2 regions of the Pseudoruminococcus sp. genome follow, and region 2 is predicted to be linked to the other one. Evidence: a T-box and tRNA genes for the amino acid it is inferred to sense, from the RefSeq annotation. Region 2 holds a T-box; the other holds one or more tRNA genes.
The links. A T-box is a leader RNA that pairs with one kind of tRNA and senses whether it is charged. The one in region 2 lies ahead of cysS (cysteine--tRNA ligase), so its partner is inferred to be a tRNA-Cys.
Positions count from the first base shown of each region.

Region 1: it encodes a tRNA-Cys, which carries the amino acid that the T-box ahead of cysS (cysteine--tRNA ligase) is inferred to sense. The anticodon was not compared.

Region 1 covers NZ_JBKXNW010000003.1:125,535-139,915, reverse strand. The annotation lists gene ACLU24_RS04170 (alanine/glycine:cation symporter family protein) at 174-1,517, shown strand; gene ACLU24_RS04165 (helix-turn-helix domain-containing protein) at 1,507-2,085, opposite strand; gene ACLU24_RS04160 (GNAT family N-acetyltransferase) at 2,177-2,668, opposite strand; gene ACLU24_RS04155 (DUF3810 domain-containing protein) at 2,687-3,778, opposite strand; gene ACLU24_RS04150 (HAD family hydrolase) at 3,775-4,437, opposite strand; gene ACLU24_RS04145 (adaptor protein MecA) at 4,613-5,185, shown strand; tRNA gene ACLU24_RS04140 (tRNA-Cys) at 5,573-5,646, opposite strand; tRNA gene ACLU24_RS04135 (tRNA-Gly) at 5,726-5,801, opposite strand; tRNA gene ACLU24_RS04130 (tRNA-Phe) at 5,807-5,882, opposite strand; tRNA gene ACLU24_RS04125 (tRNA-Asp) at 5,889-5,965, opposite strand; tRNA gene ACLU24_RS04120 (tRNA-Val) at 5,969-6,044, opposite strand; gene ACLU24_RS04115 (HSP90 family protein) at 6,408-8,183, shown strand; gene ACLU24_RS04110 (hypothetical protein) at 8,180-9,241, shown strand; gene ACLU24_RS04105 (aminoacetone oxidase family FAD-binding enzyme) at 9,244-10,464, shown strand; gene ACLU24_RS04100 (hypothetical protein) at 10,487-10,927, shown strand; gene ACLU24_RS04095 (NAD(P)/FAD-dependent oxidoreductase) at 10,924-12,525, shown strand; gene ACLU24_RS04090 (phosphatase PAP2 family protein) at 12,930-13,484, shown strand; gene ACLU24_RS04085 (queuosine precursor transporter) at 13,656-14,360, opposite strand; gene ACLU24_RS04080 (radical SAM protein) at 14,362-14,381, opposite strand, start outside.
Region 2 covers NZ_JBKXNW010000002.1:122,842-138,489, forward strand. The annotation lists gene ACLU24_RS02440 (energy-coupling factor transporter ATPase) at 1-754, shown strand, start outside; gene ACLU24_RS02445 (energy-coupling factor transporter ATPase) at 756-1,616, shown strand; gene ACLU24_RS02450 (energy-coupling factor transporter transmembrane component T family protein) at 1,613-2,425, shown strand; gene truA (tRNA pseudouridine(38-40) synthase TruA) at 2,392-3,246, shown strand; T-box leader at 3,801-4,008, shown strand; gene cysS (cysteine--tRNA ligase) at 4,054-5,457, shown strand; gene cdd (cytidine deaminase) at 5,457-5,870, shown strand; gene ACLU24_RS02470 (hypothetical protein) at 6,343-6,510, shown strand; gene ACLU24_RS02475 (MFS transporter) at 6,560-7,651, opposite strand; gene ACLU24_RS02480 (RsmF rRNA methyltransferase first C-terminal domain-containing protein) at 7,844-9,175, shown strand; gene ACLU24_RS02485 (DUF4373 domain-containing protein) at 9,306-10,148, shown strand; gene ACLU24_RS02490 (glycoside hydrolase family 10-like protein) at 10,204-11,478, opposite strand; gene ACLU24_RS02495 (DUF1294 domain-containing protein) at 11,555-11,827, shown strand; gene deoD (purine-nucleoside phosphorylase) at 12,278-12,997, shown strand; gene trxA (thioredoxin) at 13,085-13,408, opposite strand; gene ACLU24_RS02510 (peptidylprolyl isomerase) at 13,447-14,451, opposite strand; gene ACLU24_RS02515 (S1 RNA-binding domain-containing protein) at 14,668-15,591, shown strand.

The sequences.
Region 1 (14,381 bases), on a different contig from region 2:
TTATGCTGTCATCAGTTTGTATTACAAAGAATATAAGCTTCAGCTCGATGTTATTATAGCATTAAAACAAAGCATTTACAATAAGGAGGATATTTATCTAATCCATAAAAATAACAACATACTCCCCCATATACAAGCATATAAATTATAAATGCTTTGCGGAAGGTGAGTTCGTGGAATTTATCGTAAAAATAAACCATACTATAAATTCGGTTGTGTGGGGACCTGTTGCCTTAGTCGCATTACTTTTAATTGGAATATTTTTTTCATTCAGACTTGGCTTTTTACAAATAACTAAATTCAAACTTTGGTGGAAAGAAACTATCGGCTCACTTTTTTCCAAAGAAAATAAATCCGCCGAAAAAGGCAAAATAACACCATTTCGAGCAATGGCAACCGCTCTTGCAGGTGCAATAGGTACAGGCAATATCGTCGGTGTAGCAAGTGCTATTGCACTTGGCGGTGCAGGAGCTGTATTCTGGATGTGGATTTCAAGCATTTTCGGTATGGCAACCATATTTGCCGAAAATGTTCTCGGCGTAAAATATCGTGAAACACGAAACGGTAAATATGTCGGCGGACCTATGTACTACATAAAAAACGGACTTCACTGCAAATGGCTTGCGGCTATTTTTGCAATAGCCTGTACATTAGCCTCTCTCGGAATGGGAAATATGACTCAATCCAACGCTGTCGCAGGAGCATTGGAGATCGGCTTTGATGTTTCACCTGTTGTAACAGGAGCATTTCTTACCGCCTTAGTCGGAGTTGTAATATTTGGCGGTATAGAAAGAATATCGTCATTTACGGCAAAAATAGTGCCTTTTATGGCAATTCTCTATACTCTGGGAGCATTGATTGTTGTATTCATAAACATAAAAAAAATCCCCGAAGCGTTCGGGGAAATTTTTTCATCGGCCTTTGATATAAGCTCTATGGCTGGTGGCTTTATGGGTTACGGAATGTCAAGAGCCTTGAAATACGGAATATCAAGGGGCGTATTTTCTAATGAAGCAGGTTTAGGAAGCTCGCCGATAGTTCACGCCGCCGCCGATACAGATAATCCATGCAAACAAGGAATGTGGGGCATATTTCAGGTTTTTGTTGATACGATTGTTTTGTGTACGCTTATGGCTCTGTGTATAATCTGTACAGGCTCGCACAAAACAAATCTTGATGCAGTTGCAGTAAGCTCCTACTGTTTTGAAAGCGTTTTCGGCGATTTCGGAAAATACTTTATGTCGCTTTCAATAACTCTTTTCGGAGTAGCGACACTTGTCTCGTGGTCATATTTCGGTGAACGCTCTGTTGAATATCTGACAAATGGACGCTTTATCAGCTCATATAGAATCGCCTATACCCTTATTACTTTCGTTGGTTGTATAATCAACCTCAATCTTGTTTGGGAAATTTCCGATACTTTCAACGGACTTATGGCTATACCAAATATGATTGCCATTGTCTTGCTTTCCGGTGTAGTCAAAAAAGAGTATGATAAATACCGACTCAGACTTTAACCATAAATAAACCATCTCTGTTGCAATAAGCATAAATAATCCCATGACCGTTCATTCTGAAACGACATTCAGCATTTTGCTCAGGATAAAGCTTCTCTATCTGCATAGAATTCCCTGAAAAATATGCAATAAATGAAATGTAGTGTTCCTTACTCATTTCATGATTAACAGTAATATAATATTCGCCGTCTGCAATCTGGACTGAAATTATATGCTTTGAATCATCTTCAACTTCAAGCTTTGGCAAGGAAATTCCACAACAGCTAAAACTCCCCTCTCCAAAAGAGTAAATAACATTTCCACACAAGGGGCAAACATAAATTTCCGATTTCATAATATTCGCAGAACGATTATTATTTTTAGCTATGTTTCCGGTAAATAATTCTGTAACCGAAACATTCAAAGCCTCAGCCAATTCCGCAATAACGCTTATATCCGGCAAGCCTCTGTTTGTTTCCCATTTTGATACAGTTTTGTCACTGACGCAAAGTTTGTCTGCAAGTTCTTTTTGAGTAATACCTTTTTGTTCTCTAAGATTTTTAATAATATTTCCTGTAATATAATTCATAAAATCAACTCCTTTTGTTGACTAAATCATACATCAGAAAATACAAGCAGACAACCTACTAAAAGTAGAATTGAAAACGGCTCAGCAAAGGTTATAATTCTATATAATGCAATATGATATTTTCATACTTTCCGTTTTTATTAAGAAAACCTTTAGGAATAACTCCAAGCTGAATAAAACCGAGCTTTTTATATAGTTTTAATGCATATGTATTGCTTTCAACAACAGCATTAAACTGCATAATTCTAAAACCAAGTTCTTTAGCTTTAGAAAGAGAATGACTAACAAGCTTTTCTCCTATATGATACCCTCTTAAATCAGATTTCACAGCATAGCTTGCGTTGCAGATATGTCCGCAGCGTCCTATATTATTAGGGTGTAAAATATAAAGTCCTACTATATTTCCGCTTTCAGTATCATATGCGATACCTGTAAATGATTGCGAAGAAAAGAACTTATCTCCATCAATTTCATCAAGGGGTTCTGTCTGTGGAAAAGCCATTCCGTCATCAACAACCTTATTCCATATTTTTATTGAATCAGAAACATCTTCTTTTCTATATTCCCTTATTTCTATATTCATTCAAAACCTTCCTTTCTGTTATTTTCTCGAATAAGCCAAAAGTAAATCTACCATTCTACCATAGCTTTTAGTTCCGTCATCTTGAGAATTAGCTTTAAGATATGAATCATTTATGCTTGATGCCGCCTCAGCAACAGGTGTTTCATACTTAGCCCAATATTCGTTATTTGCATTCAAATCAGCTTGAACCTTGTCACTTAAATAACTGAAAACTTCCTGATATTTTTCTATGTCAGAACTATACAAAGCATTTACCGAATGAATAAAAGCAAGCATATATCCCGAATATTGCACCTCTGCATTATCGCTGTTTATGCAAGCAAGATAAGCTATAAAATTAGCCTCGTCCTCTCTCGCAAAACCTCTTAGATGTGAAAGCTCGTGGCACATTGTTGCCGGTATACTAAATTCAGGCACAGCTACATTTACATTAGCCTCAAATGTGAATGGAAAAAAGACTCCCGTTATCTGAGTATATGACATCAATTCAGAGAGCATAACAGATTTTGTTTTTGAATATCCGCCAAAAATAGTCGGATATTTTTCATATAAGCTGTTCATAGCTTTTTGAGTTTCAGTCTTTGATTCATTTAAGCTTGTAAGCGTCATAATTCCATCATTTTCAGAAAGATTTTCACGAGCCTTAGATGCACTTTTTGCAAGGTCTACGCATAAAGAATAAAGCTCATCAACAGTAGATTCACAAATTGCTATGCCGTTTGTTTCCGCAAAAGTGTTTCTGTAATAGCAAATCCCAAAATTCGTTATAAACAGAAAAAATACAAGACTCACTGCACAGACAACATTCAAAAATGCTTTATATGCTGTTTTTCCCCTACTTCCCTTTTTCCTTACAATTTTCACAATGGAAACCATTATGTAAGTTAATGCAAGCGGAATAAGCATAATCACTATAATTTCCGCAAGTGAAAACGGTAATAACGATGAAAGAAAGTTCCAAAACAAAGATATATAATGATAAATATTAACTGTATACCATTCTGCAAAGGCGGAATTATTTTTTGCAATTAAAATCAAAATAAAGGCTATCGGAGTAAGTAATACAATAAATAATCTCTTATAGCCGAAAATAGCTTTTAAGATTTTCACTTCAATTCACCCTTAATAAGCGGAATAGCCTCATCAAGACTATTAAAACGCCTATAAATCATAGGAAGAATTTCATCTGTCGGCTCTACCATATCAGGCACCATAATAGGCTTCATTCCGGCATTATAAGCCGCCTTAATTCCATTTATAGAATCCTCAAATACAATACAGTTTTCAGGCTCAACAGAAATTCTTCTTGCCGCCTCAAGGAATATATCAGGTGCAGGCTTTCCGTTCTTTATGCTATCTCCTCCGACTAAGTCTTCAAAGTGCGAAAGTATTCCTGCGTCAATAAGCTCTTCTTTTGCCGTAGATGCTCTTGTAGAGGTTGCAACACAAAGTCTGTAACCCTCTTGCTTTAAAGCCTCCAAAAGCTCAAAAAGCCCTTTCTTTACAGGAACTCCATTTGTTTTGAAATAATTATGTACAAATTCAGAAACATTAGGTTTAAAACTGTCATAATCAAAACCTTTGCCCATTTCTTCATTAAATTTTCTGCATGTATCATCATATGTAAGTCCGATACAACTCTTAGCCAAATCAAGAATTTTCTTACTATAACCAAACTTATTCATAGCGAATTCATATCCCATAAACACGATTTTTTCAGAATCTATCATCAAACCGTCCATATCAAAAATTGCACCTTTATTCAACATTATCTCTCCCCCTGAAATCATCTATAAAATAATTTTATCAACATTATCCCCTTGCTGTCAATATGAGGTTCAATTATATATCAAGGTAATGATTTACAACCTTAAATATCCACTTGCACACTGCCTGTCTATCTAATATTATATTATAGAGATAAAAACTACGGTGGTGCTTGATATGACTATTGAACAGATAGATAACAATCGAATACTTATTGCACTCTGTGACGATGATATGAAATCCTTTTCACTTGAATTTGAAAGTATGACACTTTCCGACCCTCATGTAAAAGAAATGATACAGCGATTATTAAAATTTGCAAGTAAAGAAACAGGAATTTCCGTAAAAAACAAAAAAATGCTTATAGAGGCCATTCCGTATATAAACGGCTGTCTTTTTCTTATCACTCTGACGCAGAAAGCTCACAAAAGGAAGATATATAAAATCAAAAACGCTCGTCCAATAATAATAGGATTCATAGAAGCCGAAGATATGCTTCGGTGTATTTCTGTTGTCTATAAAGCAAAAATACAATATATTCATTCAGATTTATATAAATACGGTTCTCGATATTTTTTAATAATAAAACCTGTTCGAGGAATTTCACGCAAGCTTGAATCCTTTCTATATGAATACGGTGAAAAAATTTCAGGAGGAAACTTAACCATATCCAAGTTAAGAGAATATGGCAAAATTATCACAAAAGATACGGCTATCGAAAAAATCGGCAAAGCCCTTGTCAAAAAGTAATCACTCATAAAACTTAAAAGTTTCGCTCAAGGCGGAGTGCCTCCGCAGTCAAGACGCGTTCCGCTTTTTCGTTAAATTAGCGCTTAACTATTCGCGTCGAAGTTTTTAAATTAAAAGTTTCACTCAAGGCGGCGAGCCGCCGCCCCCAAGACGCGGTGCGTGACCGCACAGGACAAGACGCGTAATCGCTCGACAAGTCTCGCTCGTAGTGAGTATGGGAAGTCTACACACGCGTAGGACTAAACTACCGTTTAGTTTCAAAATTTCTCTAAGACACTCAAAAATTTCACTTGAGCTTTTTCAAAGTTTTTATAAACCAACATCTAACTCAAATTTAAAAAACAAGCACAAAAAATCCCGAACGCATAAGCGTTCGGGATTTTAACTTGGAGGTGCCACCCAGATTTGAACTGGGGATCAGGGTTTTGCAGACCCACGCCTTACCGCTTGGCTATGGCACCGAATAAAAAAGGTGCTTAACTTTCTAAGCACCTTTCGGAAGCTTAATAAAATATATGTATTAAACATTCCGTTTAGAACTGGAGCGGATGACGAGGCTCGAACTCGCTACCTCCACCTTGGCAAGGTGGCGCTCTACCAGATGAGCTACATCCGCAGATATGGTGCCTTCGGGCGGAATCGAACCACCGACACGGGGATTTTCAGTCCCCTGCTCTACCGACTGAGCTACAGAGGCAAATTTTGGCGACCCGGATCGGGTTCGAACCGACGACCTCTAGCGTGACAGGCTAGCGTTCTAACCAACTGAACTACCGGGCCAAATGGTGGGAACAACAGGGCTCGAACCTGTGACCCCCTGCTTGTAAGGCAGGTGCTCTCCCAGCTGAGCTATGCTCCCATCTGTCTGGGTTTGTCATCTGGCGTTCTCGCCAGCGACAGGTATTATATTATCACAACCCCATCAGAATGTCAACACTTTTTTTAAATTTTTTTAAAAATTTTTTTAAAAAATCTAAAAACCCCTATTTTATGAGGTTTTCAGGAATTATATTTTTAAGATTTTTTTCAAAAATCTTCTGAAATTTTCAAATAAATAGTTTTACATCTTATTTTAAGATACTTAAGACAAATATTGCTATTCCGATTTTAAAAGTAAGATTAGAAAATTAAAGTTGCATCGCATAAGAATTATTCTATATAAGAATTTTACACTATCCTTACTGTGATATCCTTATTATATCTATTTTTAGGAGTGATATTTATGTCAGAAGAAAACAGATTCAAGGTCAATCTGCGTGGTATGATTGATATACTCTCCAACCATCTTTACAGTTCGCCGGATGTTTTCATTCGTGAACTTCTTCAAAACGGTACAGATGCAATTTCCGCAAGAAAACTTTTTGATAAAAAATTCAACAACGGCAAAATCACTATTGAGCCTAAAATTATAAACGGCAAGAAAACTATTATATTCAGCGATAACGGTATAGGACTTTCATATGATGAAATAAACCAGTTTTTAGCTGTTATCGGACAATCCTCAAAGCGTGATATTATCACAGGAAAAATCTCCGAAGAATTTATCGGTCGTTTCGGAATAGGTTTGCTCTCTTGCTTTATGGTTACAAATGAAATCCGTTTAACAACACATTCTGCCAAAACTGGCGAATATCTTGAATGGATAGGTACTCCCGATGGCATTTATAAGATAAATCGTCTTGAAAGCTGTCCTGAAGGAACTTCTTTCTATATAGCTTTAAATAAAAATTCCGAAGAATACTTTGAGGCTGGTAGAATTATCGAACTTGTAAGATATTACGGACTTCCGCTTCCATTCCCTATTATGCTCAAAACCGAAGAAGGCTCTCAACGCATAAATACTGTTGTTGACTACAATAGCGATATGCACGATTCCATAATGTCATTCGGCAAGGACCTTTTTGGCATTGAATTTATGGATTATATCCCATTAAATTCCCCTACAGGGCTTTTCAGTGGTGTTGCATATATTCTTCCATATAGAATAGCCGCCACGGCAAAGAACAGCCATAGAATCTATCTCAAGCATATGCTCCTCACCGAAAACGGCAGTACGCTTTTGCCGGAATGGGCATTTTTTGTAAGATGCTTTATAAACACAAATTCTCTGCGTCCGACAGCATCTCGTGAAGATTTCTACGAAGAAGATGCTCTCGAAGCTGCAAAAGAAGAAATTGGAGAATGTATCGAAAGTTATCTTATAAGCCTTTCCAAGACAAAACCCGATATATTAAGAAAAATGGTTTCCATACATAACCTTGCTATAAAGAGCATGGCTATCGACAATGACGAGCTTTTCAATATCTTTATAGACTATCTTGAGTTTGAAACAACTTCTGGAATTATGACGGGTTCTCAGATAAGAAATTTAGATGAGCCTTTCACATTCTCCTTTCAAACAGATAAATTCAAGCAGTATTCACCGATATTTTCTGCACAAAACAACCTTTTGGTCAATGCTGGCTATGTCTATGATGATAGGCTTATAATCAAGCTGATTGAGGAATATGAGCTTAATGCGGCAGAACTTGATGAAGAAGTTTTCATGCAGACTCTTGAAGATATTCCACAATCAGAGTATAGTGAATACCACAACTTTCTTGATATTGCCAATGAAACACTTGAAGACTTTGATTGCCAAGCGGAAATCAAAGCATTTCAGCCTCATGAGCTTTATGCTCTTTATGTTATGGACGAGCAGGCAGAACTTTTCAGACAAATTCTCCACGCAAAAGAAAACAGCGATTCACTTTTTGCAGATATTTATGACGCTTTTGCAGACGAAATTGACGATAACCACACCACTACGCTTGTATTCAATACCGAAAATACTCTCATACAAAATCTCAAAAATATAAGCAAAGCTCAACTTACAAATATTATTAAGATACTTTATGTTCAATCATTATTGCTTGGACATTATCCGCTCAGAAATAACGAGATTACAATTATGAATAAGAGTATCGAAGGACTTATAAACGGAGGTATATTAAAATGATTGATGGATTTGAAATACAAAAACGATATGAAAACTTGCCGCATGGTGAACAACGCTTACAGGCTATTAAAAATGCTATTGCACTTGCTGATGCTGAAAAAGATTATGAATTTATGTATATTTTTAGAAGTGACCTTATGAGTGAAAGCGAGCTTTATGGCGACAGTTTTCAAGCTTTTCTTACATTTCCGGAAATGATAAAGATTTTCGATGAACACGAAGAAAGGCTTGACGAGTACAAACATGACTATATGTGGGAATTTAAGTGGATTCTTTCAGACTGTGAAGACTTTTACCAAGTTTCGAAAGCAAAGGTTTATGAACTTTTCGCCGAATTTAGAAAGCGTTGTGAAAGATACGGTTATTCCCTAAGACCTTACTATGAAAATCTCTACCGCTTTGAAGAAGCCTGCGATAAACAAGCCGCCAAGAAAGCATATCAGCAATTTATTCTTGCAAAGCGTGACGAATTAGCCGATTGCTATGCCTGTGAATTAGATACAATGGTTGAATACGAACTTAATACAGCCTCTATGGAAAGAGCTTTAGAAACAGCTTATCCTATACTTTCAGGACAAGTAAGTTGTGCTGAAATACCTGATATTACATATAAAAATATTATGTACCGTTACTATGAGCTTGGCGAATTTGAAAAAGCTGAAGAATATCGTAAAAAATGCTACCGCAGGATTTCAAAAGACAGCACCTATCTGTTTGTTATAGGTGATATGCTTAAACTTTATTCAAAAACAGATTTAACTAAAGGTGTAAAACTCTTTGAAAATCATTTAGCTTGGGAATTTGATTCCAAAAACTCTCATTCAAATATGAAGTTTTATGTGGGTGCGGCGGCAGTATTTACAAAGCTTGCACAGAAAAAAGATGAAGTTAAGCTAAAACTCCCTGAAAAATTCAAGCTTTATAAAGCTGACGGCATTTACAGTACAAAGGTTCTTGCTGAATATTATCAGAGCAAAGCTCTTGATTTAATCAACAAATTTGACAAGCGAAACGAAAGTGATTTCTATATGAAAGAATACAACTACGCTATGGAGTAAATATGGATATTGCAATAATCGGCGGTGGTGCAAGTGGTCTTTGTTCCGCAATATGTGCCGCAAGAAATATCAGAAAAAAAGGTTTATCAGGTAAAATAACCGTTCTTGAACGCAGTCAAAAGGTCGGCAGAAAGCTACTTGCTACCGGAAACGGTCGCTGTAATCTTATGAATGAGAATATTTCGCTTTCAAGTTTTCACGGCGACATTAAAATCGCAGAAAGCGTTTTTTCTCGCTTTGGCTATAAAGAAATATCAGAATTTTTCTCATCTCTCGGACTTCTCATAAGAACCGATTCTATGGGTAGAGTTTATCCATACTCAAACCGAGCTGATACTGTGCTTTCAACGCTATTACTTGCCTGTAAGCAGTACGGAATTGAAATTATAACCGATTTTACTGTTCTTGATATAAAGCGTCATAAGGACAAGCTTGAAATCATCTCCGAAAGCCGTAAAATTTCAGCCTCAAGCGTAATAATTGCCTGTGGTTCACGAGCCAATAAGGGCTTAGGCAGTAACCTTGGCTACGAACTTCTCGGGAAAATCGGTGTAAGTTATTCCCCACTCTTTCCGTCACTTACAAGCGTTGCCGTTTCTGAAAATATTTCAATGCTTAAAGGTGTTCGTGTTCGTGGAAATGTTAAATTTCTTGCCGATAAGCAAATAATTCACAGTGAGGACGGCGAAATTCAATTCACCGATAAATCACTTTCAGGAATATGCGTTTTTAATATTTCAAGATATGCTGGAGAATTTTTCAAGCTCGGCACTGTCAACGGCAACATCTGTGAAAATATCAGAATTGAGCTTAATCTTATGCCCGAATATCCCTTCTCGGAAATAATCTCAACCTTGCAAAATCGCCGAAAAGCCTTTCCGAAAGCCGATTGTAAAGAACTTCTTGCAGGAATCCTTGATGAGAAATTAGCAAATTATATCGCAAAGAAAATTAATATAAAGTCGATAAACGACAGCGCAATCAAGCGTCTTGCGAATATTCTCTCAAGAATGGATTTCATGCCTATAAAATCTGACAATAACGCTACTGCACAAGTTACAGCAGGCGGTATCACAAGCAAAGAAATTGATGTAAAATCGCTTGCATTAAAATCAGATAAGCGAATAAAATTCTGTGGTGAAATATTAGATATTGACGGCGATTGCGGAGGCTATAATCTATCCTTTGCGTGGGCAAGCGGTATGCTTTGTGCAGAAATTTAAGCTATAAAAAGAGGTGTTAAAAATGAAAAAAAAATATTGTATGATTCCTTTAACAGCATTATTGATATGGTTTTTTCTTGATATGACAGGCTTATATTTCGGAGAAAATTGTTTAGTAACAACATCATATAAAGATGATGGGATTTTCTTTATAATTTATTTCGTGATTTTTCTTATATTCATTTTTAAAGAAAAAATTAGCAAATGGCTTACTGCGCTCTGGTTGTCGATATGGTTCTTAATACAATTTTTATGTCACGAATGGTATACCATATTCAACAGCGGAATTATGGGTTCATTAGATGGAAAAATTAAGTTCTTTTCAGGAACTATAAAATGGCTTAATATTGATGGAAAATACATACCTGATTTATATCATACAATTTTACATTTACTAATAATAACCGCATTGGTCAGTACATTGATATATATAGCAAAAGCCAAGAAAGGTAAGAAAATATGATTAGAATTACTTCTGTTTCTCTGCCGATTGGCTTTACAGATAAAACTATGCGAAAAGCCGTTTGCAGGAAACTTAGAATTGACGAGTCACAAATCAGCGGTGCATCTCTTTATCGCTGTTCCATTGACGCTCGAAAAAAGGATAATATCCACTATACCGCAACTATTGATGTAAAACTTTCAGTCGGTGAAAATACCATTCTTAAACGCTATGGTTCTTCAAGTATTTTTAAAGCCGAACCATATAAATATCAGCTTCCAGAAAACAGACGAAAACTAAATCAAAGACCGCTTGTTGTCGGGAGCGGTCCTGCGGGACTTTTTGCGGCTCTTATTCTCGCTCAGGCAGGTGAAAAACCTATACTTATCGAGCGTGGCAGAGATGTAGATTCCCGTATAAGAGATGTAGAAAACTTCTGGAAAACTGGTATTCTTGATACAAAATCAAATGTTCAGTTCGGCGAGGGCGGTGCAGGAACTTTCTCTGACGGGAAGCTAAACACCGGCACTAAAGATACTCGCGCAAGAAAAGTTCTTGAGGAGTTTGTCGAAAATGGTGCTACCGAAGATATTCTCTATCTTGCGAAGCCCCATATCGGTACGGACAAGCTGAGACCTACTGTCAAGAACATTCGCAAAAAAATAATATCTCTCGGCGGAGAGGTTTTCTTTGAAACCAAATTGACTAAAATTCTCACCAAGGACAATACTGTTATCGGTGCTGAGATTCAGCATGAAGAATCTGCCGAAATAATCGAAACAAATGATATTATTCTTGCGATAGGTCACAGTGCAAGAGATACCTTTGAAATGCTCGATAAAAGCGGAATATTGATGGAGGCAAAGCCTTTTTCTGTTGGAGCAAGAATTGAACATCTGCAAAAAACAACTGACATTGTGCAGTTCGGTGCAGAAGCTGAAAAACTTAGACTTCCACCTGCCGATTATAAGCTTGCCGTTCATCTTAAAAACGGCAGAGGTGTTTACACATTTTGTATGTGTCCCGGTGGCTTCGTTGTTGCTGCTGCAAGCGAGGAAAACCGCCTTGTAACCAATGGCATGAGCCTTTATGACCGAAGCAATATAAACTCGAACAGTGCCCTACTTGTTGGAATTTCACCAAAGGATTTTGGAAGTGACAGCGTTCTTGCCGGTATGGAGCTTCAAAGAAAGCTTGAAAGTTCGGCTTTTTTACTCGGTGGCGGCGGATATAAAGCACCTTGTCAGCGTGTGGGAGATTTTCTGAACCATACAAAGAGTACGGCTTTTGGAGAAGTTCTTCCAACATATAAGCCAAGTGTTACGCTTTCTAATCTTGATGACTGTCTACCTGATTTCATAACAGAGTCTATGCGTGAAGGTATTCTTGAAATGGATAAGCGTTTGAAAGGTTTTTCTTCAAATGACGCTCTCTTGACCGCAGTTGAAAGCAGAAGTTCATCTCCTGTGAGAATTATGCGTGATGATACCTTGCAATCTCCAACACTTCGTGGACTTTATCCATGCGGAGAGGGTGCCGGTTATGCGGGAGGAATAATCTCCGCCGCAGTTGACGGCATAAAATGTGCTGAAATGCTCATTTCTCAAAAACAACAATAGTAAACATAGCTTTGTTATATCAACATAATTTTGATGATAGTTATTAGTGCATAGTCATTTTGAAAAAAATTTAAGCAAAACTTATCGCAGATAGTCACTTGACACGATTCTAATTCTACGGTAGTTCATTGTTAATTAAGCACTTAAATAGTATATATTTTCCATAGAATTGCTATAAGCTAACACTTATTAGCTATATTAAATTTTTAAAAAACTTTTAATTGGCAACGCTCTTATGCACCTACTTTTAGCAACTTATTCACCGCAAATACAATTAAAAGTTTGTAGTTACACTTAATGTGTATATCTATACTTCAATTATAGAATGAAAATTTCTATATGTCAAGTATTTGAACACATTTTGTGTAAAATATATTATTTATATATCTAAGGGGGTTATTTTTATGGATTGGGAATTTGCTTTTCTTGATTCTATCAGAGCCAATTTTTCAAATCCTGTCTTTGATGCAATTTCAAAATTCTTTGGCAGTGCTGTTATTCCTATTATAATTGTTGCTATGATTCTTTTGATTATATTCAAAAAAACCAGGCGAACAGGTATTGCCCTACTGATTTCAACTGTATCTGTTTTTATCATAGGAAATTTGATTCTAAAGCCTGCAATCGCAAGAATCAGACCTTATGATGTCAATACCGCGATTCAAATAATAGTAAACGCTCCACACGATTTTTCATTCCCATCGGCTCATACTTACTTTGTATTTACAGCCGCTACGGTAATCTTTATGCGATATAAAAAAATTGGTATATGCTGTTATATTCTTGCTATACTTATGGCATTATCAAGAATGTATTTATATGTACATTATCCTACCGATGTTATTGCGGGAGCTATATTTGGAATTGGCTTTGGTATAGCAGGATATTTCATTGAAAAAGCTCTATACAATTTTATCTCAAACAGAAAACACAAGCCAAAGCACGAAAAAACTAAATAAAACATATAAAAGCGATAAGGCAATTTATTTAGCCTTATCGCTTTTATCTTACTGAAAAAGTATATAAATAGGGACGAAAAAATTAATAAAGAAATATTAAGAGCATCGCCCTTAAACCCTACAAAGGACGCTATACTTAACCCCTACAAACTTTTCAATTTATTATTAATATTATTTTGATTTTTTCATTTCAGAATCCTTAATTCGCCTTGCCAAATAGACAAATGGTGTGTCCAAAAGACTTGTAAATACATAAATTACATAGCTTGAGAAGAATATAGAAATCATTGTCTGTAAGTCATATGTACCTACAAAAGCAAGAAATGTAAAGAGTGCAGTATTAAGAATTTGGCTGATAAGTGTTGAACCATTGTTTCTTAACCATAGAAATTTTCTTTTATCACCGAATTTCTTTTCGGTAAAGCCCCACCACTTATGATAAAGCCATACATCGAATAACTGGCTTATTGTATAAACAAGAAGTGATGAAATAATCATTCTTGGTGTATTTCCGAAAACCGATTTTACGGAATCCATCATAGTATCATTTACACTTGGAGTGTATAACATCCAGCTTTGTGATAAAATCAAAAAGAATATTGAAGAAAACATTCCGACAAATACAGCTTTATTTGCTGATTTTTTGCTTTCACATTCCGATAAAATATCAGTTATAAGAAAGGTTACAGCAAAGAGTACATTTCCTAAAGTTTGTTCCATTCCAAAAGCATTTATAAGTAATATAACTTCAACATTTGCAAGAATAGTAGCAACTGCTGAAATACAGTAAAGACCGGTTTTTCCAAAGAATTTATAGCCAATAAGTGCCATACCATAGATAAAAATTACAGAACAAATAAGTAAAATCTCGTTCATATCAATCACCCACTCCAAAAT
Region 2 (15,648 bases):
AGGCGAGGGAGAATTTATTGCCATTCTCGGACACAATGGTTCGGGAAAATCCACGCTTGCAAGAATGTTGAACGGACTTATACTTCCCGATAATGGAACTGTACTTGTAGACGGAATGGACACCGCAGACGATGAACATATCTTTGATATACGGAGCAGAGTTGGACTTGTCTTGCAAAATCCCGATAACCAGCTTGTGACTAGTATTGTTGAAGAAGATGTAGCCTTTGCACCTGAAAATCTTGGCATAAAGCCAAAGGAAATACGCAGGCGTGTTGATGAGGCTTTGAGGGCGGTTGATATGTATGAGCATAGAAGAAGTGCCGTACACAAGCTTTCGGGCGGTCAGAAACAGAGAGTTGCCATTGCAGGTATTCTTGCAATGGAGCCTAAGTGCATTGTGCTTGATGAACCGACAGCAATGCTCGACCCAAAGGGCAGAGCGGAAGTTCTTGAGGCTGTCACAAAGCTAAGAGCCGAGCAGGGAATAAGCATAGTTCTTATAACGCACTATATGCAGGAAGCAACTCTTGCGGATAGAATAATCGTTATGGATAGCGGAGAAATTCTCGCACAGGGTACGCCTAAAGAGGTATTTTCCGAAACAGAGCTTTTGCTTTCGCATAGTCTTTCTGTTCCGCAAAGCAGCGAGTTGATTTATAAATTAAAAAAGGCTGGCTTTGAACTTCCAAACGGAATTGTTTCCGATGATGAATGTGTCGATGCGTTGGTTAAGCTGATTAAGGGAGTGTAAAATGTCATTACTCGAAGTTAAAAATCTTACCTTTGAATACGGAACGGGCAAATTCAGAAATCCCGCACTTAATGATGTCCGCTTTTCGCTCGAAAAGGGAGAAATTCTCTCTATAATCGGTCATACAGGTTCTGGAAAATCCACTCTCGTTCAAACTCTCAACGGTTTGCTAAAGCCAAAGTCAGGCACAGTTTGTCTTGACGGCGAGAATATTTTCAGCAGTTCTGAGCTTTTGAAAAAAGCAAGATTCAGAGTGGGACTTGTATTTCAATATCCTGAATATCAGCTTTTCGAGGAAAGCGTTTTCAAGGATATTTCGTTCGGCCCTAAGAATATGGGACTTGATAATGAAGAAATCGACAGGAGAGTTTTTGAGGCATCGAGCTTTGTAGGTTTGCGTGGTGAACTTTTGGATAAATCGCCGTTTGAGCTTTCCGGCGGTGAAAAGAGGAGAACAGCCATTGCAGGTATTCTTGCAATGGAACCTGAAATCCTTATTCTTGATGAACCGACCGCAGGTCTTGACCCGGGAAGTGGCAGAAATCTTATAGAAAATCTCATAAAATTAAGAGATAAAAAAGGCACAACAATACTTATCGTTTCTCATAGTATGGAAAATACCGCAAGAATTTCTGATAAAATTATGGTTATGAATGCAGGAAGGTGCGAGATATTCGGCACACCAAAAGAAATTTTCTCACAAGAGAAAAGACTTTCCGAACTTTCTCTTGGTATACCACAGATAACCCGTATAATGAAAAGCTTAAAACAAAGAGGCTGTGCCGTTCGTGATGATATCCTTACAGTTGATGAGGCTGTCGCTGAGCTTGTGAGTTTACTTTCAAAGGGGGAAAGCTTATGAGTGATATTACGATAGGACAATATGTAGAGGGCAGGTCGCTTATACACCGCCTTGATGTAAGGGTGAAGCTGATTCTTATGCTTTGCGGTATAACCTTTGTATTTGTAGCCGGAAATTACTTTTCAATGGCACTTATAACAGCTTTTACGATTTTTATAATGCTACTTACGGGCATAAGTCTTTTCAAATATATAAAAAGCATAAAAGCCGTTATTGTTATAGTTCTTTTCACAGCAATTCTGAATCTTTTTTATGGCAGTGGAGAACCGATATTCAAATGGGGCTTTATGGAGATAACTAAGGCAGGCATAAATAATGCTGTCTTTGTTGCTGCAAGAGTCATACTTGTAGTGCTTATGAGTGGAGTTCTTACCTTTACGACCTCTCCGACAGACCTCACAGACGGTTTGGAAAGAATAATGAAACCGCTGAAAATCTTCAATATAAAAATACACGAAATCGCTATGATGATGTCTATTGCACTGCGATTTATACCTACTCTTTTTGATGAATTCAATAAGATAAGCAATGCACAGAAATCAAGGGGTGCTGACCTTGAGAGCGGTAACTTTATTGCAAGGATTAAGGCTTTTGTTCCTATACTTATTCCGCTTTTTATATCGTCATTCCGCAGAGCAAACGATCTTGCTACTGCTATGGAGTGCCGTTGCTATAACGGCGGTGACGGCAGAACACGAATGAAGGTTCTGAAAATAAAGCCGAGAGATATTATCGCATTAAGCGTTTCAGTATTAGTATTTGTTGGGGTGATACTTTGCAATGTATTCCTACCATCTCCAGTGAGATGAAGAATATTCTTGTTTCAATTTCATATGACGGCAGTGCCTTTCATGGTTGGCAAATCCAGAAAAACGCTGTCACTGTTCAAGAGGAATTTCAGAAAGCTTTATATAAGGTTATCGGAGAGCGTGTCGATATAAAAGGCTCAAGTCGTACAGATTCAGGCGTTCACGCATATGAATATTGTATAAGCTTTAAGACTACACATTCTATTCCGCCAGAAAGGCTTGTAGCCGCACTTAATACCTATCTTCCAAAGACCATAGCCGCTAAAAAGGCTTGTTATGTTCCGGAAGATTTTCACGCACGATATTCCTCACTTGGTAAGGAGTATGTCTATAAGATATATAATGCGAAAATTCGTGACCCGTTTCTTGAGGGCTACGCCTTGCATTATTGGTATCCGCTCGATGAAAAGGTTCTTGATAAGGCGGCAAAGGATTTTATCGGCTATCACGATTTCACATCTTTCTGTACGCTCGATTCAAGAGAAATCGGAGATTTTCGCCGTACAGTGCGTAATGCGTCAGTAACTCGTGACGGCGATATGGTATATTTTACAGTAGAGGCTGACGGCTTTCTGTATAATATGGTTCGCATAATGGTAGGTACTCTCTTGCGAATAGCACAGGGTAAATTTCCGCCTGATAGCATACCGGAAATCATACAAGCAAAAGACCGTCACAAAGCTGGTCCTACCGCACCGCCGGAGGGCTTGTATCTTAATCATGTAATATATGAAGCTGTGCGTGACCGCACAGGACAAGACGCTGTGCGTGACCGCACAGGACAAGACGCTGTGCGTGACCGCACAGGACAAGACGCGTAATCGCTCGGCAAGCCTCGCTCGTAGTGAATTAGGAAAGATAGTTGACGCGATCGAGGAAATTCCCAATGGACTACCGATAAGTTAACAGATTTCCCTAAAACAATTAAAAGTTTTCTACATCAGCTTTGCTGGTGAAATCTGCTCGCAGGGTCGAGGGACGGAGTCCGCCCTTAGGGACTAATGTTGCTGACAAAAGAAATTTATCGACGGATAAAATTCGCCGATTAGAAAAAAGAAATGTTGGGCAAAGCCCAAAGGTGTTTCGCTCTCTGCGGAGAGCGACCAAAGGCTCTGCCGTAGGTGACTACTTTTGGAAACCGCAAGCCTTTAAAAAGGCTTGACCTAAACTTTGAGTGTCTTAGAAAAGTGAATTAGCTAATCGGTAGTTCATTGGTAATTACTTTATCCGCGTCAATAAACTGCCCTTGTAGATGTCGAGTGAGGCTTGCCGAACGATTCCGCGTCTTGGGGGCGGAGGCACTCCGCCTTGACTTTTGAAATTCGATGGTATATAATCTTAAACATAAACAATCAAGTAGAATAATTTTAAATATAAAAATGCGTTTAACGGGAGAAGTAACAATATCCGCCTATCACAGAGAGGAGGTCATCGCTGAAAGATCTCTATATGCGATATTGCGAAATGCACCCGCCAGCACATAGCAGGAAATGGCTGTGCGTATTGTCTGCGTTAAGGACTTTAATGAGGACAGAATTTTCTCTGTCGAATTAGGGTGGAACAGCGATAATCTCGCCCCTGAAATTTTCAGGAGCGGGATTTTTTATATTATAAAAAGGAGAATTTTTATGAAGATTTTTAATACCTTGACAAGAACAAAAGAGGAATTTATCCCTATTAAAGAGGGTGAAGCTAAGATTTATGCCTGCGGACCAACAGTTTATAACTATATTCATATTGGTAACGCAAGACCTATTTGCGTTTTTGATATTCTCAGACGCTACCTTGAATACAGAGGATTTAAAGTCACTTTCGTTCAGAATTTCACAGATATTGATGATAAAATTATCAACAAGGCTAATGAAACAGGCTCGGATTATATTTCTGTTTCGGAAAAATTCATCAAGGAATATAAGATTGACGCTAAGGGCTTGAATATTCGTGAAGCAAGTGTTCACCCAAGAGCTACCGAAAATATGAACGAAATCATTGATATGATTAAAACTCTTATTGATAAGGGTTATGCATATGCTGTTGATAATGGAGATGTCTATTTCAGACCTGCAAAATTCAGCGAGTATGGTAAGCTTTCACATCAGCCTTTGGAAGATTTGGAGGCAGGTGCAAGAATAAATATCGGCGAAAGAAAAGAAAATCCTATGGATTTCGCTCTTTGGAAGGGTGCAAAACCAGGTGAACCATCTTGGGAAACTCCTTGGGGCAACGGTAGACCGGGTTGGCACATTGAGTGCTCCTCAATGGCAAGAAGATACCTCGGCGAAACTATTGATATTCACTGCGGTGGTCAGGACTTGATTTTCCCACACCACGAAAACGAAATCGCTCAGAGCGAATGCTGCAACGGCGTTCCTTTTGCACATTACTGGATGCACAACGGCTACATCAATGTTGATAATAAAAAGATGTCTAAATCACTCGGAAATTTCTTTACAGTAAGAGATGTTGCCGAGAAATACGGCTATGAACCTATCCGTTATCTGATGGTTTCTTCACATTATCGTATGCCGATTAACTATTCTGTTGAGATTATCGAGCAGTGCAAGGCATCTCTTGAGCGTCTTTATAACTGCAAAAATAACCTTGAATTTGCTATCGAAAATGCAACAGTTGCTGAAAATGACGGTGATAATGCACTTATTGAAGCTTATGACAAGCATCGTCAGAAATTCATATCTGCTATGGACGATGACCTCAATACAGCAGACGCTATAACCGTTATGTTCGAGCTTGCAAGGGATATAAATACAAATATTGCTAATGCACCTTCGAAGAAGCTTGCTGAGGAATCGCTCAAAATCTTTATGGAGCTTGCAAATGTTCTTGGTTTGCTTTATGTAGACGAAAAAACTTCTCTCGATGATGAAATTGAAGCACTTATCGCACAAAGAAATGAAGCTCGTAAAAATAAAGATTGGGCAACAGCTGATAAGATTCGTGATGAACTTAAAGCAAGAAATATCGTTCTTGAGGATACACCACAAGGTGTTAAATGGAAGATTGTGAATGACTGATGTATAGGCTGACTGATAAAGAAATTTCAGATTTGATTCATACAGCTTTTTCTGTAAGGAAATTGAGCTATTCGCCTTATTCGAGATTTGCGGTTGGTTCAGCATTGCTTTGTGCTGACGGAGAAATTTATAGTGGCTGTAATATCGAAAATTCATCATATCCTGTCGGAATATGTGCGGAGAGAACAGCTATTTCTAAGGCGATTTCATCAGATAAGCGTAATTTTAAGGCTATTGCAATAGTTGGTGGCTTAGTGGATAATTCGGACTTGGAATATTGTCCGCCTTGTGGGATGTGCCGACAGTTTTTGAGTGAATTTTGCGATAAGGATTTCGTAGTAATCTTAGCAAAATCATTGAATGAATATAAGTTAATTGGCTTTGATGAAATATTGCCATTCCCATTCAGCTAATTATTTTTTAAGATACTTTAAGCTAACCAACTTCCCAAAGACACTTAAAAGTTTTGCTCAAGGCGGCTCGCCGCACCCAAGACACGGAATCGGTTTTGCAAGCAAAACCTCGACATTTGCAATGGAAGTTTGTTGGCGCGGTCGAAGAAATTACCAATTAACTACCGATAGGGCGGACTCCGTCCCTCAACCCTGCGAGCAGCTTTCACCAGAAAAGCTGGTGTAGAAAAGGTTCGAGCGAAACTTTTAGTTGTCTTAAAAAAGTGCGTTAGCTAATCGTAGGGGCGAACTGTGTTCGCCCGCTCGGTAGTTTCCTCGACCGCGTCAACTATCTTCCTTAATTCACTACGAGCGAGACTTGTCGAGCGATTCCGCGTCTTGACAGCGGAGGCACTTCGTCTTTACAAAGTAAAAGCAGAAAGGACTGAGTTCCTTTCTGCTTTTGTTTTTATTAGTTATTGAAGTTGTTGTTTTGCTGGTTGTTGAAATTGTTGTTATTCTTGTGGTTTTGAGACTGATTGTTCTGCTGATTGTTGAAGTTGTTGTTATTGTTCTGGTTTTGAGACTGGTTGTTCTGCTGACGGTTTTGAGACTGGTTGTTCTGCTGATTTTGTCTGCTCATCATCTCACCCCCTTCTGAATTATATTATTGACAGGGATTTGAATTTTATTCAGACAAGAAAAAATACTTAATCGTTAAAAATTATATTTGGTGTTATTTCTCCGCCTCTTATAAACTTTGGAATATCGTAACTTTTATCTATGGCCACAAGAGCTACACAAATTTCCACCGGAGATGTATTTTCGTTTATTTTTCTGTAATCATAATAATTTGTATATACATCATATAAAATGTTTGCTTTTGAACCCTTGAAATAAATTTCTTTTATCTCATTTTTTTGTATAGGATAGAATGATGAAATATTTACTATTAAAAGATTATTTTTCTTAAAAAAGTTTTCGTCATATTTAGTTTTTGATATGCTTATCATACCTGCTATTTTTTCGGACATTCCTTTTGAATCATAAGGAATTATCAGGTTAGTATTTTTTTCTCTTATATCATAAAAAGCACTATACATTTCTTTTTCGTTTGTAATTATATTTAAATGGTTTATACAGCCTTTTTCAAACTCTTCTTCAGTGAAAGGAGTTCTTGAGTAATAGTTTGATTGGTCATTAGGGTATTTTGATAATTTTGAAGATACATAGAAATATTCGGCTGAAAATTCTACTTGATTCTTAAACCAAGAAAGCTGTTCGGAGGCATTTAATATACTTAATAGAAAAAATACTGCTAATATAGGTATAAAATATTTTTTTGTTTTTTCCTTAAAAAGATAAACAGTAATTATTGCAAAAATAGATGCGATAATAAAAAGACAAATAAAAAGTATAAAAGATTTTACATATTGTGTGAAAAATACGCATATTCCGTATAATAAGGCGGATATGGTGAATAAAACCATATTAAATGTTTTAACATTTTTTTGATGTTTCTTGCAGACTTTAATCATAAGGGCGGCTGAGAAAACAGCTAAAAATGCAGAAAAGCTAAAAGTAATCTCTCGCGATACAAAATTTATAAATATATAAGTAGAAACTATACCAAGCATTATGCCTGTAAATATGCAGAGAGAAATATTAATCGCTAAAAGTTTTCTATAGGTGCGGTTGGATAAGCCGGGTATCATTTCAACATCTTCTGGTTTTGTATAGTCCTCATTTTCATTATAGCCTGTATAGTAAGTATCGTTTAAATTATTTTTTTCTTTAGACATAAATCAACCTCCATAATATTATATTAAAATAATATCATAAATTTATATAAAAGTAAACATATTTTTAAAATTATAGCATAATATAGAATGTTTTTGAGCTTTTTAAATTCTGAATTTATTTTGTATTAAAATTATTGAGAACTTGCTTTATCTATGGTATGATTTAGAAAAAGATTTTTTTGGGTGATTAGATTGAATATAGATTTTTTAAAGAAAGACTTTCTTGAGGACGCAAAGTCTGTATTTGGCTCAGACTATGACGCATTTCTTGCAACATATGATGAAAAGCCTTATCGTGGGATAAGCGTTAATACTCTTAAAATTACTGCCGAAAGACTTAAAGAATTATTGCCATATAAGCTTGAAAAAACACCTATGTATAAAAATGGCTACTATATTGATAGTGAAATTGAGGGCTTAGGAAATAATCCACTGCATCACGCAGGAGCATTTTATGTTCAGGAACCATCAGCTTCTGCACCTGTTTCATTGCTTGAGGTTCAGGAGGGAGAGCGTATACTTGATTTATGCTCTGCTCCTGGCGGAAAATCCTCGCAGATACTTGCTTTATTGAATAATACAGGCTTGCTTTGGTCTAATGAATATGTGAAATCCCGTTCGCAGATTTTGCTTTCTAATCTGGAAAGAATGGGCGCAAGAAACTTTGTTGTTTCAAATTGCAGTGCCGATACGCTTTGTAACGGTCTTGAGGGATTTTTTGATAAAATTCTTGTGGACGCACCTTGTTCTGGAGAGGGTATGTTCAGGAAAAATCACGATGCCTCAGACGAATGGAACAAAGATAATGTTAAGCTTTGTGCAGAAAGACAGCTTTTTATACTCGAATCGGCCTCGAAAGCTCTCAGAGCAGGCGGTGTAATGGTTTATTCTACTTGCACATTCTCTTATGAGGAAAATGAAGGAGTTGTATCGGAATTTCTGAAACGCAATGAAGATTTTTTGATTGATGAGAGGGAATATCCATTTGGCAGAAAATCTGATTTAAAGGGCTGTGTCAGGATAAGTCCGCTTGAGGGCGGCGAGGGACAATTTATGGTAAGGCTCAGGAAAAATGGTGATGAACCTGTTTCCGAGAGTGATTATAAGTTTAGCAAAAATGAAAACAAACTTGTTTCGAGCTTTATTGATGAGGTATTCAGCGTAAAGCCGAACGGAAATATTGAGCTTATCGGCGATAGAATTTACATTTTTCCGGAAAATCTTCCTAAGCTTAACGGACTTGGAGTTATTCGTGCAGGAGTTTTTCTTGGAGAAATCAAGAAAAATCGCATAGAACCTGCACACGCATTATTCTCAGCATATACATCAAAATATTTTAAAAATGTTCTCGACCTTAAATTAAGCGATGAGCGTGTAGAAAAATTCCTTTGCGGAGAAGAAATTGACTGCGAAAATCAAAAAGGTTATACACTTCTTGCGGTTGAGGGAGTTTCGCTTGGCTTTGGAAAATGCTCAAACGGCAGAATGAAGAATAAATATCCTAAGGGCTTAAGGCGTATATGAGATTCTGATTTTTAATAATTGTAAATAATTTATAAACTTTTTATGAAATTTGACCTTTAGAGGTCAAATTTTTTTTGTTTGGTAGGGTAAAGTGAAAGGTTATTTTAAATTATTATAAGGAGTGACGCTTATGGCTCGTCCGCAAACGGAGGGTTTACTTTATTTTCCGCTTGATGTAGATATTTTTGCAGATAGAAAAATCAAAATCGTTGTCGCAAAATACGGTACAGACGGTTTCGCACTATATGTCTATTTGCTCTGTACGATATTCAAGGAGAGATATTATATCAAAGTTGATGAAGATTTTAATTACATAGTATCATCAGATTTGAAGATTGATTTCAAGAAATCATGTGAGATACTCGATTTTCTCATCGAAAAGGAAATGTTTGATAAAAGGCTTTTCGAGGAAGAGAATGTACTTACCTCAAAGAGTATTCAGGATAGATACCAACAGGCTATTAAAAGTAAGGCAAGAAAAACAGCTGTAAATGTTGATGAAAAATACTGGTTGCTCGGCGAAAATGAAACCGAGAATTTCATAAATGTTTATAATGGGGAGGAATTATCAAAGAAAAGATATAATTCTTCCAAGAAAAATGAGGATAATTCCACGAAAAATGACATAAAGGAAAGTAAAGGAAAAGAAAGTAAAATAAATGAAAGTAAAGTAGAGGAAAGTACAGCAGACGAAAAATTCCGTCTTCCGACAAGTGATGGGTATTACATTCTCAAAAGGGAATTTTATGATAAGCTTTCATCAGCCTATCCAAGAACTGATATAGACGAATGTTTGCGTAATTTGCGGATATGGTTAGAGGCTAATCGTGAGCGTTTAAAGCCAAGCTGTAATATGCAAGCCTATATCAACACTTGGATAGCTCGTGACACTGAACAGGGCAAGTGTCGCCGTTCTGAAGGCTATGAAGCCACTTACGACCTTGAGGCCTATGAAAATTCATACGATTTTTAGCGGCGGCTCGCCGCCTTGAACAAAACTTTTATCTGTCTTAGGGGAAGTTCATTAGCTAATTAAACATCGCAATGGCATTCTTGACTTCGGTTGCGGTCTGGTCAGTGAAAAGATATTCGTATGAATAGAGCATAAAGCCATCACAATTTATACTCCTGCCATAAAGAATTTGATTTTTCAGAATTTCGTCAGATTCAAGCCATGTTCCGCTATCGCTGTCAGAGCCAGCCTTGTATACCGCCAAACCAATATAGAATTTTACACCTTTATTGCTGATTATCTTTCGCCATTCATCAGCGGATTTCTTAAAAGGCAAATATGGGTGTGTATTGCTGACATAAATTTGCGGACAGATATAGTCTACAAAGCCTGAAATACTGCCCCAAGACTTTATATCGGCAGAAATTTTCTCGTCATTTTCTGTGTTGCACTGCGGAGAAATTCCGAACACAACATCGTCTTTTATTTCGTGAATAGCCGTATATACACCCGAAATAAGTGCATTTATATTCGCCTTACGCCATTCTGAATGTGTAAGCGGAGAATAATTCTCGTCAACTGTTGCAAGATATGCTTTATAATCAACTTCATCGCATTTCATATCGCTTTCGGGATAGAAATAATCGTCAAAGTGTATGCCGTCTACTGCGTAATTCTCTACGACCTCACGAACACCATTTATAATCAGCTCTCTAACTTCGCTATATGCGGGATTATAGTAAATATTCTTTTCGCTTTGAAAGGTATATCGGTCATTTTCTTCGTTATCATCGTTTTGCCAAATGGTATAGGGATTATCTGAGGATAGGGCAGAGGGTGTCTTTGAAAAGCGTATTCTTAGGGGATTTATCCACGCATGAACCTTGATATTCTTTTTGTGTGAGGCATCTATGATATATTTAAGAGGGTCATAGTTTGGGTTCTTGCCCTGTGTTCCGCTGATAATATCCGACCACGGAAAATACTTTGATGGATAGAGCGAATCGCCATTCGGGCGAATATGAATTATAATCGTATTGAGCTTATTTTTTGTGCAGTTTTCGAGAATATCGTCTATACGCTGATGAAAAGCCTTTTCACTTCGGTCTGTACCGCTCATATTCAGCGACATATACGGAATCCATACGGCACGCATTTCTTCATCGGTATTTTCTTTGATTACAGCCGTTTCTATGGCTTTAACGGCAGTTTTTGACTCAGTAATACTATTTTCGCCGGTTTCGTTTATGGAAGGTTTTATGGAAGGGAAAATCATAGAAAGCACCACCGCAGAAATCATCAGAAATACAGAAATAAAAGCAGGAATCAGATTTATAAGATTTTTTTTCATTTGCCACACACCTTGATTTTTATTTATTATAATTATATAATTATTTCAAGTAAATAATTCTAAGGGTTGTGAAAAAGTGGAATGGATTTTAATTGCATATTTTGTAATTATAAATATTCTGGCGGTTTATGCGACAATTCACGATAAAAAGAGTGCCATAAAGCATAAATGGAGAGTACCCGAAAGCACGCTCCTGATATTAGCTGCAATAAGTGGTTGTGTTGTGATGTATATAACTATGCGTATAATTCACCACAAGACCAAAAAGCTCAAATTTATGCTTGGCATACCGGTGATTTTTGTACTTGAAGTTCTGGCAGTTTTTTGCGTGAAAGTACTTATTAGCTAACAGATTTTCTAAAGACAATTAAAAGTTTCGCTTGAGCCTTTTTAAAGGCTCACAGTTTCCAAAGGTAGTCACCTACGGCAGAGCCTTTGGTCGCTCTCCGCAGAGAGCGAAACACTTTATACTTCTCTAAGCGCAGGAGGGTAGAAAAACATTCCGGTGGAATGTTTTTCGTAGGGAACTCTCGCAGGGGGTTCCCTGTAGAACTAATCTTGCTGACAAGAGAAATTTAAGCGGTGGACAAAGTCCACCGCTTTAGGAGCAAAGAATGTTAAGGGAGTTGCCCTTAAGCGGTGAGCCGCCGCCCCCAAGACGCGGAATCGCTCGGCTTTGCCTCGCTCGTAGTGAATTAGTGAAGATAGTTGACGCGGTCGGAGAAACTACCGAGCAGGTGAACTGTGCTTTTAGATGTCTTAGATAAATTAGTAAACTAAATTGAAAGGTGGACTTAATATGAATGAAAGTAAATTTACACCTACACCACATATCGAGGCGAAATATGGAGATTTCACCGAAACAGTTATTATGCCTGGTGACCCTCTCAGAGCAAAGCATATAGCTGAGAATTTCCTGACCGATGCAAAGCTTATCAATTCTGTAAGAGGAATGTATGCTTATACCGGAAAATATCAAGATAAGAAAGTTTCGGTTATGGCAAGTGGTATGGGTATGCCGTCTATGGGAATTTATTCCTATGAGCTTTATAATTTCTATGGCGTTCAAAACATAATCCGTACAGGTACGGCTGGTGCAATAAGCGATAAACTCCATATCAGAGATGTAGTTCTTGCAATGGCATCTTGCTATAATTCAAACTATGCCCAGCAATATAAATTACCGGGAACAGCTGTTCCGACAGCGGATTTTGGCTTGCTTGATTCTGCATATAATAAAGCAAGAGAAATGAATATGCCAGTGTATGTCGGTACGATACTTTCAACGGATAATTTCTATTACGATGACCCCGATACACTCAAACAGTGGCAAAAACTTGGTATCTTAGCGACAGAAATGGAAAGTGCGGCACTTTATTTTAATGCTATGCGAGCAGGTAAAAATGCACTTTGTATATGTACAATTTCTGATTGCCCTTTGACAGGTGAAAGCGCATCTTCTGAAGAACGCCAAACCTCATTTAATGATATGATAAAATTAGCCTTGTCTTTAGTGTAATATTATACTTTTAAAAGATAAAAACGAAATGAAAAATACGCCACAACTCGGATAAAAGAGTTATGGCGTATTTTAAATATTATGGAATTATTGCATATCCTCAAGAATTTCAGTATAATGCTCCTTTGGCATATAGCCTACTTCTCTTGCATACTCAGAGCCGTCTTTAAAGAACATAACTGTTGGTATACTTGATATTCCGAACTTATATGCAAGCTCTCTGCCGTCACCGTCAACATCTATCTTTACAACAGTAACCTTGCCGTCATATTCGTCTGCGATTTCTTCGATAATTGGTGCAAGCATTCTGCAAGGACCACAACGGTCTGCATAAAAATCTGCCATTAGAATTTCGTCACTGTTAAGCAGTCTTTCAAATTCTGTTACAACTGGGTGAAGTACATTGCTCATAATTTTAATCCTCCTTATGAGACTTATTTTGTATTAAATCAGCCTTTATATTCCTCAATAGTGATTTTTTTAATTGTTACATCTTTCTTTGGTTTATTACTGTCGTCAACATCTACTGACGCAATCTTATCAACAATATCCATTCCCTCGTATACTTGTCCGAAAACGGTGTGTCCTCTGTCAAGATTATTGAAAGCACCATCAAGATTGATATTTCCGCCGTTATCGTCATAAAGCTTCTTTACGGCGTCTGTAACCTTTGTCATATCGGTTATATTTCCGTAGGTTGAGGCAAGCGCTGTGCGGTAGCTTGCAAGAATATCATCTTCACTGCCTGATGTTGTTTCGAGATAGCTCTTTTTATAGTTTTCCCATTGACTTGATACAACGGATTTATACTGTTCAAAGTTGCTTGAAAGGCTATCCCAATCGAACTTTGTAGAGTTGTCCTTCTGATTGATAAAGAACTGACTGCCGTTAGTATCTGGACCGGAATTAGCCATAGAGAGCGAACCGCGAATGTTAAAGAGTTTATTTGAAAATTCGTCCTCAAAGCTCTTTCCATATATGCTTTCTCCGCCTGTACCATTACCGAGAGGGTCGCCGCCCTGAATCATAAAGTCCTTGATAACTCTATGGAAGGTAAGTCCGTTATAATAGCCGTCCTTTGCGTGAGTTACGAAGTTCTCAACAGCCTTTGGTGCTGCCTCAGGGAAAAATCTTATCTTGATTGTACCCTCAGAGGTCTCCATAATAGCTACGGTATCGCCTGCCTTTGGCTTTTCAAGCTGATAACCGATTTCGTGCTCCTTATCATCATAGACAGTTGGTTCAACAAATACCTTATTTATAATATCTGATGAATCTGTTGAGCTTGTAGAACTTGTTGTTTCCTTGCTTGATTCTGTTGTTGTGCTTGAAACTGAAGAAGTGCTTTCAGCCTTTGAACTACTTTCGGTAGAACCGCTGTTTGAACAGCCTGTTGCAACGGCTGCGGCAATCATAGCAAGAGCAATAATAGTTTTTATTCTTTTGTTTTTCATAATTAGTTCCTTTCTGAATTATGGAATTGCCATAGTAATATTTTTACAATTATTCTAATATATATTCTATCCTAACTTGCCGAATAAAGCAAGCATAAAATAGTTTGCTGGGATTTCGGCGGAATATATGGCAATATGCACTCATATAATGTGAGGAAAGCAGTAAGCGGAAAGCAAAGTCTCAATATAATCCGCACGAAAGGAATGAAGCCTAAAATGATAGAATATTATCCCGAAGGCAAGCTTATAGGCAAGCCCGAAAACAAATTGCAGATAAGCTCTCTGCAAGGACTTATGGACGCACAGCAAGAAGGCATTACCCTTGAGGCAAGAGCCATTGTCTGCGATTCTTCGCATAATCTTATAGTCGAGCTTGGCTCAATAAGAGGAATTATCCCTCGTGAAGAGGGTGCTATCGGAATAAAAGAAGGTACTGTAAGAGATATTGCGATTATTTCACGAGTAAATAAGCCTGTGTGTTTTGTTGTTGAGGACTTTATGAAGGGTTCTGACGGCAATCTTATCCCGATACTTTCAAGGAGAGCCGCACAGGAACGCTGTATGCAGAATTATATTGATGAGCTTATTCCCGGTGATATTATTAACGCAAAAATTACGCATCTTGATTCATTCGGAGCATTTGCGGATATTGGCTGTGGAATAGTATCGCTCTTGCCGATTGATTCAATTTCGGTTTCGAGGATAGACCACCCGAGAGAGCGTTTTTCTGTCGGAATGGATATTCGGGCCATAATCAAAAATAAGGATAACGGCAGGATAAGTCTTAGCCATAAGGAGCTTTTGGGTACTTGGGAGGAAAATGCAGAGCAATTCTCGATAGGTGAAACTGTTGCGGGAGTAATTCGTTCGGTTGAGGATTACGGAGCATTTGTAGAGCTTGCACCTAATCTTGCAGGACTTGCCGAAACTCACGCAAATATTGAAGCAGGACAGCAAGCGAGCGTTTACATAAAGAATATCATACCCTCACGAATGAAAATTAAGCTAATAATAATTGATGCCTTTATGAGTGACAGAACGCCAACACCGCCAAATTATTTTTATAATGGCACACATATAGACCGTTTTCAATATTCACCGGAATCTTCTCTGAAAATCGTAGAAACTATTTTTCAATGATAATTTATAGCTAATCATTTTGCACACGCAGTTTTAAGAATGAACTGCGTGTGCTTT